3 regions of the Agrobacterium sp. NPDC089420 genome follow, and region 1 is predicted to be linked to each of the others. Evidence: riboswitches for the same ligand, from Rfam matches in the RefSeq annotation. Region 1 holds a riboswitch; each other region holds the start of a gene.
What was found. A riboswitch is a leader RNA that binds a small molecule or an ion and turns the genes downstream of it on or off. The one in region 1 is predicted to bind thiamine pyrophosphate.
Positions count from the first base shown of each region.

Region 1 (4,980 bases):
CGCAACCCTGGATCGAGCGCGGCAAAGGGCTCATCGAGCAGCATGACCGGTTTTTTTCTGACCAGCGCACGCGCCAGCGCCGCCCTTTGCCTTTCGCCACCGGAAAGTGTGCCCGGCAGACGCCTGTCAAAACCCGCAAGACCAACGCGGGCAAGCGCCGTCTCGATCCCCTGCCGGTCTTCCGCCTTCAGCTTCAATGCGGGGCTGACGCCGAGCGCGACATTGGTGAAGATATCAAGATGGGCGAAGAGGTTATTGTCTTGAAAGATCGATGACACCGGTCTTTCGGAAGGGTCGAGCGCCGTCACGTCCCGCCCGCCGATCACCACACGGCCGGAATCCGGCGCCTCGAAACCGGCAACCAGATTGAGAAGCGTCGATTTGCCCGAACCGGATGCGCCGACAACGGCGGTCACCTGACCTTGCGGGAAGATACAATCCAGTTCGAAATCCTGCGTTCCAAGCCGCAGCCTGACCTTGTCCAGCCGAACTGCGAAATCATCGCCCGTCATGTGCCCACCCTTGCTGATTGCGCCCGTGTCGATTGCAATTGCCGTGAAACGCCGCCTGCGGCAAGCAGCAGGCAGACAATACCGAGAAGGAAGGCGTAGCCGGCCGCATCATTGGTGCGGTAGCTGCCCATAGTGCTGTAAACCAGCCAAGGCAAGGTGACGAAATTTTCCGACCCGAACAGGGCAACCGCGCCAAGATCACCAAGCGACAGCGCCATGGCAAAGCAAAATGCCATCAGCATGGGCCGCCACAAAACCGGCAGATCGGCAAACCTTAGCCGCGACAGGCCCTGCAGCCCGAGACTGGCGGAGAGCCGGCCGGTGCGCAGAAAATGGCTGGTAAAGGCCGGTTCGAGAACACGCATGGCAAGCGGCAAGGCCATCAGCATATTGATGAGCGCCACAAGAACAGGCGCATAAAAGCTGACATCGCCGAAGGGCCGCAATAGCAGGAACCATCCGCTTCCGAGCACCACCGGCGGAACGAGCAGCACCAGCGACGATCCTGCCCCGAGCAGGGTGGCAAGCAGGCGCAGCGGCCACGCCGCCTTGCGCCTGGAGCCGACAGCTTGGCGCGCACCGATGATCGCCATGCAGCTGAACACGACGAAAATGGCCGACAGCCCGGCAATTGCAAGACTGGTCACCGCGGCGCGCAGGAAGACCGGCGCGGTGACGAGACGCGGCAGATCGGCCTGCAGCCCCGAAACGGCTATGGCGGCAAGTGGCAGGCCGATCAGCAGAATTGCAAAAACGATCGCCGCCCCGTCCCACAGGCGCGCTCCGGCGTTCTTGCCGTCGAAGCGACGCATGGTGCGGTCAAGCGAGGAAATCTCCTCGTCCGGTGATGGTAGAAATGCCAGAAGACCGAGCAGGACTGCGGTGAGAACGATCTGCAGAACGGAAAGCGCAATCGCCCGCTGTGGATCGAAATCGAACCGCAGCGCCTGATAGATCGCCACCTCCAGCGTCGTCGCCGCCGGCCCGCCGCCCAGAAGAAGCACGAGCGTGAAGCTGGTGGCGCACAGCATGAACACCAGCCCGGCAATGCCCGGAATGAGCCTCGAGATGGCCGGCCATTCGATGAAACGGAACACCGAGACCGGTCCCATGCCGAGACTTGCCGCCATGCGCCAATATTCACCCGGAATGCGCTCCAGCCCGGCCAGCATCAGCCGCACCGAAAGCGGCAGATTGAAGAACACGTGGGCAATGAGGATGCCGGAAAGGCCATAGATGCTGAAAGGTTGTTCCGCACCGGCAAAAATGAGGACAGTGTTCAGGACACCCTGCCTGCCCCAGATGGTGATGATGCCGAAGGCGCCGACGATCACTGGCAGCCCCATCGGTACCGCCATCAGCCGGATGATCCAGATCCTTCCCGGAAACTCTCGCCGCCGGGCAAGTGCCAGAGCGACCGGCAGGCCGAGAACAATGGACAAAAGAGTGGAAAGCATCGCCTGATAAAGCGTGAAGCGCAGGATGCGCAATGTATAGGCGTCCATGATGCCGGCCGCGGATGCACCGGCATCAAAGGACAGCAAAGCTGCAACCGCGAGCGCCATGAACAGGAAAACGGCGGCAAAAGCCGCCGTCCCGAAGATGATCGACCGCCGGTAGTCGCGACGCAGCATCATGCCGGTGCGTGCCTTTTCTTCAATTCATGCTCATGGCCGCCAGCCATTCGTCGATCCACGCCTTGCGGTTCTTGGCTACTTCTTCCGGGTCCATCAGGAAAGTCTTTTGCGGCACGACGAGTTTGGAAAACGCCTCCGGCAAAGGTGCCGAGGTTGCCGCAACCGGCATCATCCAGTTGTTTTCGGGAATCGCGTCCTGAAAGCCGGGCGTGAGCGTGAAAGCGAGGAACTGCTGTGCCAGCGCCTTGTGCGGCGCATTTTTGAGAAGGCCGGACACCTCGATCTGGATGTAATGTCCTTCGGAAAAGGCTGCGGCCTGATAACGATCCGACTTTTCAGCCACCATGTGATAGGCTGGCGACGTGGTGTAGGAAAGCACCATCGGCACCTCGCCCTTGGTGAAGAGACCGTAGGATTCCGACCAGCCCGGCGTGACGGTGAGAATGCGCTTTCTGAGCTTTGCCCATGCTTCCGGCGCCTTGTCGCCATACACAGATTTGACCCACAAAAGCAGGCCGAGCCCCGGCGTGGAGGTGCGCGGATCCTGAATGGCGATCTTCTGCGAAGGATCGCCCTCCACCAGTTCTTTCAGGCTCGTAGGCGGATTCTTGACGGTCTGCGTATCATAGACGACGGCGAAATGCCCATAATCATAGGGCACGAAAACATCGTCCGTGTAACCGCCCGGCACCTTGGCCGCCGATGCATCAATGCCGCTGACGTCAAAAAGCCCTGTCTGCTTCGCCTCCGCCACGAGATTGGTATCGAGGCCGACAACGACATCCGCCTTGGATCCCGCACCTTCCAGCTTCAGGCGATTCAGCAGTGCCACGCCATCCGCCACACCCACAAAATTGACCGTACAACCGCACAGCTTCTCGAAGGCTTCCTTCACCCTGGGGCCGGGACCCCATTCGGAAACGAAGCTTTCATAGGTGTAGACGGTCAGTTCCTGCTTGTCCTGGGCGGTGGCGAAACCGGGCAGCAACAGCGAGGCGGCAACGAGGGAATTCAGGAAAAGACGACGGCGCACGGATATCTCCTCAAAAACGATAAGGGAAATAGCCGCTTGCCTTGAAGCCGTCTAATCCCTCCGCCGGTATGAACCGGATCAGGTTCTTCGGGTTGGCAAGCCTCTCAGCCTTCTGCACGCGAGAACAGAAGACACCCCGTTAGATCAAGATCATGGTTTAGTCCCGCCATCTGCGATTGGCAAGATGGCCAGGGTCAGCCCTGCCCCGTCATATGCACCAGTTCCCAAACGTGACCGTCGGGATCCTGAAAACTGCCGGCATACATGAAGCCGTGATCCTGAACGGGTTTCCAGCCGCTGCCGCCGGAGGCAAGCGCCGTTGCAATCATCCCGTCGATTTCTTCGCGGCTGCCGGCGGAAAGACAGGTCAGGACTTCGGTGCTGCGTTTGGCATCGGCGATATCGCCATTGATGAAATCGCGAAAACGCTCCTCCTGAAGAAGCATCACGAAGATGTTCTCTTCCACGATCATGCACAGCGTGCGGTCATCCGAATATTCCGGATTGAAGCTGAAACCGAGCGCCGTGAAGAAGTTTCTCGATGTCTCGATGTTCTTGACGGGCAGATTGACGAAGATCATGCGCATAATGTGAACTCCTCCGAACCGGCACAACAAACGGCAATTCCGCCTGCCTGTCAAAGGCGGATGCCGTTCAAATCGGCAAAAGATATCGTCTTCAGCCTTCCAGTTCCTCTCGCAGCATCTCCAGCTCCAGCCATTCCTCTTCCATGGCCTCCAGCTTTTCGCGCAGCTTCGACATCTCCTGCGCCAGCGTGTTGAAAGTGGCGGGGTCCTTGGTGAAAAGCGCCGGATCGGCCATGCGCTGTTCGCGTTTTGCGATTTCACCCTGCGCCTTTTCCATCTCCTTCGGCAGATTTTCGAGCGCGAATTTCTGCTTGAAGGAAAGCTTGCCCTTCGCCTTTGCCGGTTCCTGCGACGGCGCGGCTGAAGACGCTGTTTTTGTCTTCTCCTGCTTGTCCGCCTTGCGCTTTTCTTCCGCGGCCCCCTTGCGCTGCGCCATCATGTCCGAATAGCCGCCGGCATATTCGATCCAGCGCCCATCCGGCTGGTCCGGATTGGCCGGCGCAATGGTGGAGGTGACGGTGCGGTCGAGAAAATCACGGTCGTGGCTGACGAGAATGACCGTACCGGAAAAACCCGCAACGATTTCCTGCAACAGATCGAGCGTTTCAATATCGAGATCGTTGGTCGGCTCGTCGAGGATCAGAAGATTGGTCGGCCGCGCCAGGATACGCGCCAGAATAAGGCGTGCGCGCTCACCACCCGAAAGATTGCGGATCGGCGTGCGGGCCTGTTCCGGCTGGAACAGGAAATCCTTCATGTAGCCCGTTACGTGCTTCACTTCCCCATTCACCAGCAGATTGTCACCCCGGCCATCCGTCAGGTAGTGCGCGAGCGTATCGTTGGGATTGAGCTCCTCGCGCTTCTGGTCGAGTGTTGCGATCTCCAGATTGGTGCCGAGCTTCACCACGCCGCTGTCAGGTTCAAGCTGGCCGGTAAGCATCTTCAAAAGCGTGGTTTTGCCGGCGCCATTCGGCCCGACGAGGCCGATGCAGTCGCCGCGATGCACCCTCAGCGAAAACGGCGAGACGATCACACGCTCGCCATAGGCCTTGGTGATGGCTTCTGCCTCGATCACCAGCTTGCCGGATTCACGTCCTTCGGTGACGGTCGCCTGCACGGTGCCTTGCGGTCCCTTGTGGCCGCGATATTCGGCGCGCATGGCCTGAAGCTCGCCGACACGGCGCATGTTGCGTTTGCGCCGCGCGGTCACG
Region 1 covers NZ_JBJDMY010000006.1:196,476-201,455, reverse strand. Annotated here, with positions in the region: gene ACI2KA_RS11840 (ATP-binding cassette domain-containing protein) at 1-512, opposite strand, end outside; gene thiP (thiamine/thiamine pyrophosphate ABC transporter permease ThiP) at 509-2,149, opposite strand; gene thiB (thiamine ABC transporter substrate binding subunit) at 2,169-3,182, opposite strand; TPP riboswitch at 3,221-3,331, opposite strand; gene ACI2KA_RS11825 (VOC family protein) at 3,377-3,769, opposite strand; gene ACI2KA_RS11820 (ABC-F family ATP-binding cassette domain-containing protein) at 3,861-4,980, opposite strand, start outside.

Region 2 (4,980 bases), on a different contig from region 1:
GCGTAATCGACAGGCATGGAAGCCGCCCGTTCGGCATCGGCGCGGTTCTTGACGGTAAGGCCGATGATCGCCTTTTCACCGAGAATGCGCCTTGCGGTCTTTGCATCCATGTCGTCGGCGCCGAGATGCACCCCATCCGCGCCGGAGGCAAGCGCCACATCGACGCGGTCGTTGACGACCAGCGGTACGCCGGTGCCGGAGATGGCCTCATGAATGGCGCGGGCGTTGTCGATCATGTCCCGTGTCGAGCCGTGCTTGTCGCGATACTGCAGAATGGTCGCGCCATTGAGTGCGGCGGCCAGAGCAAGCTCGGCCAAGGGCGCGACATCGGCAAGCCCGGCATCCACCAGCGCGTTGAGACGGTAATCAACCTTGTTCATGCTCAATCCTCGCGTGATTGACGATGTCGTCACCGGAAATTGCAGACAGCGCATCCAGAAACGCCGCTTCGAATGTGCCGGGACCCTTTGACTGTTTGGCGGCCAGCTCGGCAGAAACGCCGGTGACGGCAAGGGCGGAGGCTGCTGCCGTCAGGGCATCCTTTTCCACCGCCATGAAGGCGGCGATGACGCCGCCCGACAGGCAGCCCGTGCCGGTCACCTTCGCCATCCATGCGTGGCCGTTGACGATCCTGACGCTGCGTATCGCATCGCGGAGATGATCGACCGGTCCGGTTTCGATCCTCACCGCATTCGGCACGTCCCCGACCAGGCTCATTTCCGCCCGGTTGCCCCGCACGATGGTGGGGGAAAGGGCGATGAGCTCCCGGGCGAAGGCCAGCCGCGAGGGTGAATAGTCGACATGCACGGGATCGACGATCCACGGCTTGCCGGATGCGCTGGCGATCTCGATCGCCAGCCTTATGACCTTGCGCCGCTCGGCGTCCAGCGTACCGAGGTTGACGGTCAGCGCATCCGCCTTGGCGACGAAGCTCTCGATTTCTTCCGGTGACGTGGTCATCGACGGTATGCCGCCAACGACGGTGATGCCGTCGGCGGTAAATTTCTGCACCACGGTGTTCATCAGGCAATGCACGCGTGGGCGCGCCTTGCGCACGCGCTCCAGAATATCGGCGGCCTTTGCCGCCGTGGGAAGATCTCCGGTCATGGCTGCTGCAGCTCCACGGCGATGTCTTCAACGGCCGGCGCCTGCTTGATCAGTTGCATGTCCCGCATGAATGCGCCGAAACGGACATAGCGGGCGCGGTCGAGCGCGGCGGGACGCTTGGCAAAACGCGGCAGGGTGTCGAAGAAGGCCTGTTTGTTCAACGCATCGTCAAGGTTCGGATAGGCCTTGATGAAAAGCTGCCAGGCGTCCTGCGGATGGTTGGTGATGAAGATCGCGGCCTGTTCCACGGCGGAGAGGAAACGCGGCAGGCGGCTGTCCGTCGCGAGATCGCGATGGGCGACGAAGATCAGCTCGTCATAGGCCGGCACGCCGTGTTCCTCCGGGAAGAAGGAACGGCCCTCGTGGCCTTCGAGCTTCATCTGCGTCAGTTCGAAATTGCGGAAGCCGCCAAGCGTTGCGTCCACCTTGCCGGCGATCAGCGACGGCGAGAGCGAAAAATTGACATTGATGAGTTCCACGTCATCCTTCGTCAGGCCGTCCTTTTCCAGCATCCGCTTCAGCATGGCGTCTTCAAAACCGGAAACGGAAAAACCGACCTTCTTGCCCTTCAGGTCCTTCAGGCTTTTGATCGGCCCGTCGGCCAGAACGGTGACGGTGTTGAGGGGGGTTTCGACCAGCGTGCCGAAACGCACGAGCGGCAGGCCGGCATCGTGGTCGAGATAGAGGTTCGGCTGGTAATGCACGCCGATATCGGCCTGTTTCGCGGAGACGAGGCGCGGTACGGCGGAGGGGTCCGCAGGCGGCACCAGTTCCACGTCCAGGCCGGCATCGGCGAACAGGCCGCGCTCCCTGGCGATCACCATCGGCGCATGATCGGGGTTCACGAACCATTCGAGCAACACGGTCAGCTTGTCGGCCGCCTGTGACTGTACGGGTGCAAGCACGCTGGCCGCTGCGAGGACGAGGGAAAGAAGAGTTCGTTTCATGGTGCCGAAAGTCTCCGTAAATATCTGAAAGAATTGACGTGTTCTGTTTCCTTGGCCCAGGGGGCCAGATTGGCTGTCGCGCGATCGACGATAAGCCTGAGCAGTACCGCCATAACGGCAAGAATGGCCATGGCGGCGAACATGGTGTCGGTCTGCATGCGGGCATTGGACTGGATCATGACGAAACCGAGCCCGGCGGAAGCCCCGACCCATTCGCCAATGACGGCGCCGAGCGGGGCGAGCGGCGCCGCCACCCGCAGCCCCGATATCAGCGACGGCAGCGCCAGTGGCACGCGCAGCCGGGTGAGGATCTGCCAATGGCTCGCCTCGGTCAGCGATGCGGCGTCGAGAATGGCCCGGTCCGTGCGATTGAGGCCATCGGTGAAGGCGGAAGCGACGGGGAAGAAGATGATGATCGCCGTCATGACCACTTTCGATGCCATGCCGAAGCCGAACCAGAGGACGAGGATCGGAGCGAGCACGAAAACGGGAAAGGCCTGCAGCACCAGGACCATGGGCCAGAAGAGGCGGCCGAGACGCGGGATGGCGGCAATCGTGAAGGCGACGACGATGCCGGCGACGATGCCTGCCGTGAGCCCCAGCGCCATTTCGCCAAGCGTCACCATGGCCTGACCGAACAGGAAACCGGGCTGGCGCAGGAAGGCGGCGGCGACATCGGCGGGTGACGGCAAAATATAACGGGGCGGCGCAAACAGCCATGTCCCCGCCTGCCAGAGAAGGAGCAGAAGACCGATACCGTTCAACGCATGTGTGGCGCGCATGGGCCGGACCTCAGACGCAAACGCACCATGCGCGAGGGGCAGAAGGTTTCAGCATCATCATTCGCTCTCCAGATGTGACAATCACGGAGATCAGGGTCAGGCGGAGAAGAGAAAGGGCTGAGCCTCAAGGGCACGACAGTTTCCGTTCCTACGCCGGCATGACCCGGATCAGGTTCAAGGGTCCGGCTCATCGCCATCTCAGCACCGTGCGGTGCTCCCCTCGGAAGAGCTTGTTTTGTAGGTCAAGTTTTAAAAATGTCAACGGTACGTCCTTGCATGCCAGGCGGTCACGGACAGATGAGGGAATGATATATGTGGTTATGAGGTATATCGAATTTATCGATGATTAGTTATATCAATAAACTATATTGCAATATCATTCCGTTAGCTGTTGCCGGCATTCAGAGAGGCTTGGGGGCTAACTTGAAGAACATCTGGCGGGACAGGTCGGGAAATTTTGCCATACTCAGCGCAGTGCTGATGATACCGCTCTTCGGGGCGGCGGGTGTAGCGCTGGACATAACACGCGGTGTCACCATCAAGTCCGATCTGCAGATGGCGGCGGATTCCGCCGCGCTCGCCGTGGTTGCCGATACATCGGCAAGCGCCCAGGCGGCGAGGACGATGTCCGGCGATGGCGTCATTACCGTTGGCGCTGAGGAAGCGGCGGCGTTGTTCCACAGCAATCAGCGGGGGAGCGCGGATTATAAGCTCCTGTCCCTTGAAGTATCGGTGATCAAGCGTGGAACCATCATTGAATCGGCGGTCAATTTCAGAGCTTCGGTGACGACGACGCTCACCCGGCTTCTCGGAACGAATTTCATCACTGTCGGGGGCAGCGCGACAGCCAAATACGAGACGGAAACCTTTACCGATTTCTATCTCCTGCTGGACAATTCCCCTTCCATGGGCGTCGGCGCCACGCCGGCCGATGTCGCCACGATGCAAAAGGTTATCGGATGCGCTTTCGCCTGTCATCTGACAACGAAAGACGGCACGTCAGATCCGGCCAGCACCTATTTCAGGATCAAGAACAAAGATATCGACGCCAAGGATCGCATCAACGCGACCACACGCATCGACGTGGTTGCCAAGGCAACCGCGAGCTTGATGGATACGGCGGCGGCCACGCGCAAGAGCAAGGATCAATATCGCATTGCCGTTTATACTTTCGGGAAGACGGCGGACGACGCCTTTCCCGACCAGGACCTGTTTGAGGTTGTGTCGCGCACGTCGGATTTGCAGGAGGCCAAGAAAAAGGTCGGCGACATCGAACTGATGTCGGTTCCTTATCACATGTATAACAACGATCAGCACACCAGTTTCGATCGGGCGCTGACCAAGATCGAAGGCAAAATGGGAGCGTCGGGCAGCGGCGCTAGTTCCGCTACGCCGGAAAAAATCGTGTTCTTCGTGTCTGATGGGGTCGGCGACAGCTACAAGCCCAACAAATGCACAAAACAAACGACGCAAGGCGGACGTTGTCAGGAGCCGATCGACATAAGGCTCTGCACCAAGCTCAAGGAAAAAGGCTTCCGTATCGCCGTGCTTTATACCACTTACCTGCCGCTGACGGGCAATGGCTGGTACAGGCTGTGGATACAGCCCTTCCAGACGGAAATCAGCTCGCGTATGCAGGCCTGCGCGTCTGCGGGGCTGTTTTTCGAAGTCAGCCCTTCGCAAGGCATCAGCGAGGCGATGTCGGCGCTTTTCAAAAAGGCAATCAGCGCGCCGCGTCTTACAAGCTGATGGCCGCGTTTCAGGTGCGGCGCAGCCGCTCAAACAGCGGCGCATGGCTGCTCTCGGCGCGGTAGAAAACCGCAGGCTCGCCAAGCGGTACTTCGATGGTCACCTCTTGACCGCCGGCATGACGGGCGCCGCTCCACAGATGCACCCACTCGCCGTCGCCCGGAAGATAGAGCAGGCGATGCGTTTCGCCGGCTTTCCAGACCGGTGCCACCAGCATGTCCGCCCCGTAGAGATAGCTGTCCTGAATGGAATAGGTCTGCCGGTCTTCCTCGAAATGCAGGAAAAGCGGGCGCTGCACCGGCAAGCCGGTTCTCGCGGCCTCCGCAGAGAGCGATTTCAGATAGGGGGCGAGCGCTACGTAGATCGCCGTCATGCGGGCGAAATGGGCGAGCACC
Region 2 covers NZ_JBJDMY010000015.1:143,175-148,154, reverse strand. Annotated here, with positions in the region: gene thiE (thiamine phosphate synthase) at 1-380, opposite strand, end outside; gene ACI2KA_RS21090 (hydroxyethylthiazole kinase) at 367-1,107, opposite strand; gene ACI2KA_RS21085 (ABC transporter substrate-binding protein) at 1,104-2,054, opposite strand; gene ACI2KA_RS21080 (ABC transporter permease) at 2,051-2,836, opposite strand; TPP riboswitch at 2,965-3,067, opposite strand; gene ACI2KA_RS21075 (TadE/TadG family type IV pilus assembly protein) at 3,260-4,585, shown strand; gene ACI2KA_RS21070 (alpha-glucosidase) at 4,596-4,980, opposite strand, start outside.
Region 2: linked by a shared signal. The riboswitch ahead of ACI2KA_RS21080 (ABC transporter permease) and the one ahead of thiB (thiamine ABC transporter substrate binding subunit) in region 1 are both predicted to bind thiamine pyrophosphate.

Region 3 (4,980 bases), 160 kb from region 1:
AAAGCGGAATGCGCGGATGCAGCAGCCGGACGGGACGGGAGAGAGAAACCTCCCGCGTGGCGAGATAAAGCATCTCTCCACGCACGCCACGAAGGCTGGAAAGCGTCCCCACCGCCGCAGGCCCGGTGCAATCCACCACCCGGTCGAACCGCCGTTCGTCCACCAAAACCCCCAGGTGAAACCGTACACCCATGGCGCAAAGCCGTTGATGCAGCGATTGCAGCGCAAGGCGCGGATCGAGATGCCCTTCGCCCGGGAAATAGAGCCCGGACCGGAACCGCCCGGCAAGATCGGGCTCAAGCGCGGCGATTTCGCCCTCGTCCACCCAGCGATAGCCGCAGGTCCGCGATGCGAAACGCAACAGCTCGGCTTTGTCACGGGCCGGCGCGACGACCAGCGTACCGTTGCGCACGACAAGGCCGGGGGTTGCTTCCTCCCACCAGTCGAGCGCCACCTGGCCGAGCGCCAGAACGGCGTCTTCGGCGCTTTCACGCTCACACCATGGCGCCAGCATGCCACCCGCATAAAAGGACGCACCGCGCGATGGTTCGGCGTTGCGCTCCGACATCTCGACCGTAACGCCACTTCGCGCCAGCTCGAAGGCCGCCGTCAGACCGGCGACCCCCGTTCCCCTGACAAGAACGCGCATGTCATTCCGCATTCGCAGGTGTCGGCAGTGGCATGTAAAGCTCACCACCCTCCTTGAAGCGCGCGGCCATGGCCTCCAGCCCCTCCTTCTGCGCCTCGGCGCGGATATCGTGGGAAATCCGCATCGAGCAGAATTTCGGCCCGCACATGGAGCAGAAATGCGCGACCTTGTGCGCCTCTTTCGGCAGCGTTTCGTCATGGAAGGATCGCGCCGTGTCCGGGTCGAGCGACAGGTTGAACTGATCTTCCCAGCGGAACTCGAACCTTGCGCGCGACAGCGCATCGTCGCGCACCTGTGCTGCCGGATGGCCCTTGGCAAGATCGGCGGCATGGGCGGCGATCTTGTAGGTGATGACGCCGACCTTCACGTCGTTACGGTCCGGCAGGCCGAGATGCTCCTTGGGCGTAACGTAGCAGAGCATCGCCGTGCCGAACCAGCCGATCATCGCCGCGCCGATGCCCGACGTGATGTGGTCGTAACCCGGCGCGATATCGGTGGTCAGCGGTCCAAGCGTATAAAAGGGCGCTTCGCCGCAGGTCTTCAGCTGCTTGTCCATGTTCTCCTTGATCTTATGCATCGGCACATGGCCGGGGCCTTCGATCATCACCTGGCAATCCTTCGCCCAGGCGATCTGCGTCAGCTCGCCCAGCGTTTCGAGCTCCGCAAACTGCGCCGCGTCATTGGCGTCGGCGATCGAGCCGGGACGCAGGCCATCGCCCAGCGAGAAGGAGACGTCGTAAGCGCGGCAGATGTCGCAAATCTCGTCGAAATGCTCGTAGAGGAAACTTTCCTTGTGGTGATGCAGACACCACTTGGCCATGATCGACCCGCCGCGCGAGACGATGCCGGTGACGCGGTTGACGGTGAGCGGAATGTAATGCAGCCGCACACCGGCATGGATGGTGAAATAATCCACACCCTGTTCCGCCTGTTCGATCAGCGTGTCACGGAACACGTCCCAGTTGAGGTCCTCGGCAATGCCGTTGACCTTCTCCAGCGCCTGGTAAAGCGGCACCGTGCCGATCGGCACCGGCGAATTGCGGATGATCCATTCGCGGATATTGTGGATGTTGCGGCCGGTCGACAGGTCCATGACGGTATCCGCACCCCAACGGATCGCCCAGACCATCTTCTCCACCTCTTCCGCCATGGAGGAGGTGACGGCGGAATTGCCGATATTGGCATTGATCTTGACCAGAAAATTGCGGCCGATGATCATCGGCTCAAGTTCCGGGTGATTGATATTGGCGGGGATGATGGCGCGGCCGGCTGCCACTTCCTGGCGCACGAATTCCGCCGTGACATAATCAGGGATATGCGCGCCGAAACTCTCGCCATCACGCACAAGCTTTTCCTTGGCTGCCTCACGCCCGAGATTTTCGCGGATGGCAATGAATTCCATTTCCGGAGTGATGATACCGGCCCGCGCATAGGCAAGCTGCGTCACCGCCCTGCCCGCCGTCGCTTTCAGCGGCTGGTGGCGCACGGCAAATTCCGGCGTCAGGCGCTCGCCCGTGGCAAAGCCGTTATCTTCCGGCTTGACGTGCCGGCCCTCATAAGCCTCGACATCGCCGCGCGCCACGACCCAGTCGTGACGCAGGCGCGGCAGGCCCTTTTCGATCAGGACGGGATGGGCGGGATCGGTATAGGCACCGGAGGAATCATAGACCGTGACCGGCGGTTCGCCCGCGGTCGGATGAACGGCGATCTCGCGCATCGGCACGCGAATATGTGGATGAAGGATTCCCGGTTTATGGATTTTCGTGGAGGCGGCATGCGGTCCGGTGGTAACCGACAGCGGGATAGTCTTGGCAACGATATTCATCTTGAGGCTCCAAAGTTTGACAGTGGAGACCCAGTTCGAGCCGGAATGATGGAAAATACCGAAGTGCCGACACGGACGTCCTGACGCCAGCCGACCCTCGATCTTTGCACCGTCCCTACGCCAGTATGAACTGGATCAGGTTCAACGGGTCACTGCGCATGAAAGCAGAATCTCAGCCCCTTGACGGGACACCCCTGGTGAATGGCCATAGGAAAAGACACCGCCCGGCTTTTGTCAAGGCCGCTCATCAACGCTTGGCAAAGGTGCGGGAATGGCGCATGCTGCCGTTAGTTGTAATTAACCTAACGGTTTAGGTGAATATTATCGTTTGCGGCATAACGATAAGCACAAACCTTCCTAATGTTGATTTCATTGGAGATACGTCGGAATGAATGCGACTATTCGTGAAATACTGGCCAAATTCGGCCAGCTTCCCACCCCCGTCGATACGATTGCTGATGAAGCCGATCTTTACGCGGCCGGACTTTCTTCCTTTGCGTCGGTGCAATTGATGCTGGGTATTGAAGAAGCTTTCGATATCGAATTTCCCGATAATCTGCTGAACCGCAAGTCCTTCGCCAGCATCAAGGCCATTGAAGACACCGTTAAGCTCATTCTGGATGGTAAAGAGGCAGCCTGATGAACGTGACCGTAGCGCCGCAGGATGAAACTCTGTCCGCGCGCGCGGGCCGTGTCGCGACCATTGCCGCCGGACATGCGGACGAGGTGGACGTCACCGGCCGTTTCCCGGAAGAGGCCGTCACGGCCTTGAAACAGGAACGCCTGCTGGGCATCCAGATCCCCTCCTCCCTCGGCGGCGAAGGCGCATCCCTGCAGCAAATCGCCGATATCTGCGCCCGTCTCGGTCAGGCCTGCTCGGCAACCGCGATGATTTTCGCCATGCATCACATCAAACTGTCCAGCCTGGTGGAACACGGCGTCGACAGCACCTGGCATGCGGGTTTCATGCGGCGCGTCGCCGGTGAGCAGCTTCTGCTCGGCTCGGCCACCACCGAAGGCGGCATCGGCGGCAATCTGCGCAACTCCATCTGCGCGATCGAGGTCGAAGGCGATAGCTGCCGGCTGGAAAAGGATGCGACCGTCATTTCCTATGGCAGCAATGCCGACGCCATCCTCATCACCTCGCGCGCCCACAAGGATGCCGCGCCCGCCGACCAGGTGATGACCGTCTTTCTGAAAGATCAGTACATTCTCGAAAAAACCCATGTCTGGGACACGCTCGGCATGCGCGGCACCTGTTCGGATGGGTTTCTGTTCCGGGGCGAGGCGCCGGCGACACAGATATTCCCGAAGCCTTTCGCGGAAATCGCCGCGCAATCCATGCTTGCAAGCTCGCATCTCCTGTGGAGCGCCGTCTGGTATGGCATCGCCTCGGATGCCGTGCTGCGCGCACAGTCCTTCGTCAGGGCCGCGGCACGCAAGTCACCCGGCACCGCTCCTCCCGGCGCCATCCGCCTTGCCGAGGTGTCCACCAAGCTGCAGGTCGTCAAATCCAACATCATTGCTGGCATCAAGGCCTATGAGGACACCAAGGTCGACCCGGAAAAGCTGATGTCCATGGCCTTCGCGGTCGCCATGAACAATGTGAAGATCTGTTCTTCGGAAACCATTCTGGAAATCATCGACCACGCCATGCTGGTCTGCGGCATCATGGGCTACAAGAACGGCACGCCCTACAGCCTTGGCCGTCACCTTCGCGACGCGCATTCCGCCCGGCTGATGATTTCCAACGACCGCATTCTCGGCAATTCCGCCAATCTCCTGCTGGTTCACAAGCAGGATACCAGCCTCTTGGGATAAGACCATGGACATGCAAACATCGTTCCTCGATCGACTGTTCGAAGAAGGCCTGCTGATTGAAACCGGTGTGGACGGTCTTTATGGACGCAGCGGCCAGTTCGAGGACGTTATTGCCGCCTTCGAGCGGCTGATCGACCGCACCGGTGGCGCCGACGGCGCCGAAGCGATCCGTTTTCCGCCCGGCATCAACCGCGCCTATTTCGAAAAAAGCGGTTACATGAAGAGCTTCCCGCAGCTTGCCGGCACGGTCCATTCCTTCTGCGGCTGCGAACTCGACCATGTCAGCCTGCTGAAAACCATGGATGAGGGCGGCGACTGGACCAAGGACCAGAAGGCCACCGACATCGTGCTGACGCCGGCGGCCTGTTATCCGCTTTATCCGACGATCGCCAAGCGCGGCGCATTGCCTGCCGGCGGCGGTCTCTATGACATCCAGTCCTATTGTTTCCGCCATGAACCCTCCAAGGATCCCGCCCGCCAGCAGCTTTTCCGCATGCGCGAGTATGTACGCATGGGCACGGAGGCCGACGTCACCGATTTCCGCCAGAGCTGGATGGATCGCGGCGTCGACATGATGAAGGCGGTCGGGCTCGACGTCACCATCGATGTCGCCAACGATCCCTTCTTCGGGCGTGCCGGCAAGATGCTCGCCAACAACCAGCGCGACCAGAACCTTAAATTCGAG
Region 3 covers NZ_JBJDMY010000006.1:351,982-356,961, reverse strand. Annotated here, with positions in the region: gene thiO (glycine oxidase ThiO) at 1-649, opposite strand, end outside; gene thiC (phosphomethylpyrimidine synthase ThiC) at 651-2,474, opposite strand; TPP riboswitch at 2,569-2,680, opposite strand; gene ACI2KA_RS12530 (acyl carrier protein) at 2,863-3,114, shown strand; gene ACI2KA_RS12525 (acyl-CoA dehydrogenase family protein) at 3,114-4,295, shown strand; gene ACI2KA_RS12520 (amino acid--[acyl-carrier-protein] ligase) at 4,300-4,980, shown strand, end outside.
Region 3: linked by a shared signal. The riboswitch ahead of thiC (phosphomethylpyrimidine synthase ThiC) and the one ahead of thiB (thiamine ABC transporter substrate binding subunit) in region 1 are both predicted to bind thiamine pyrophosphate.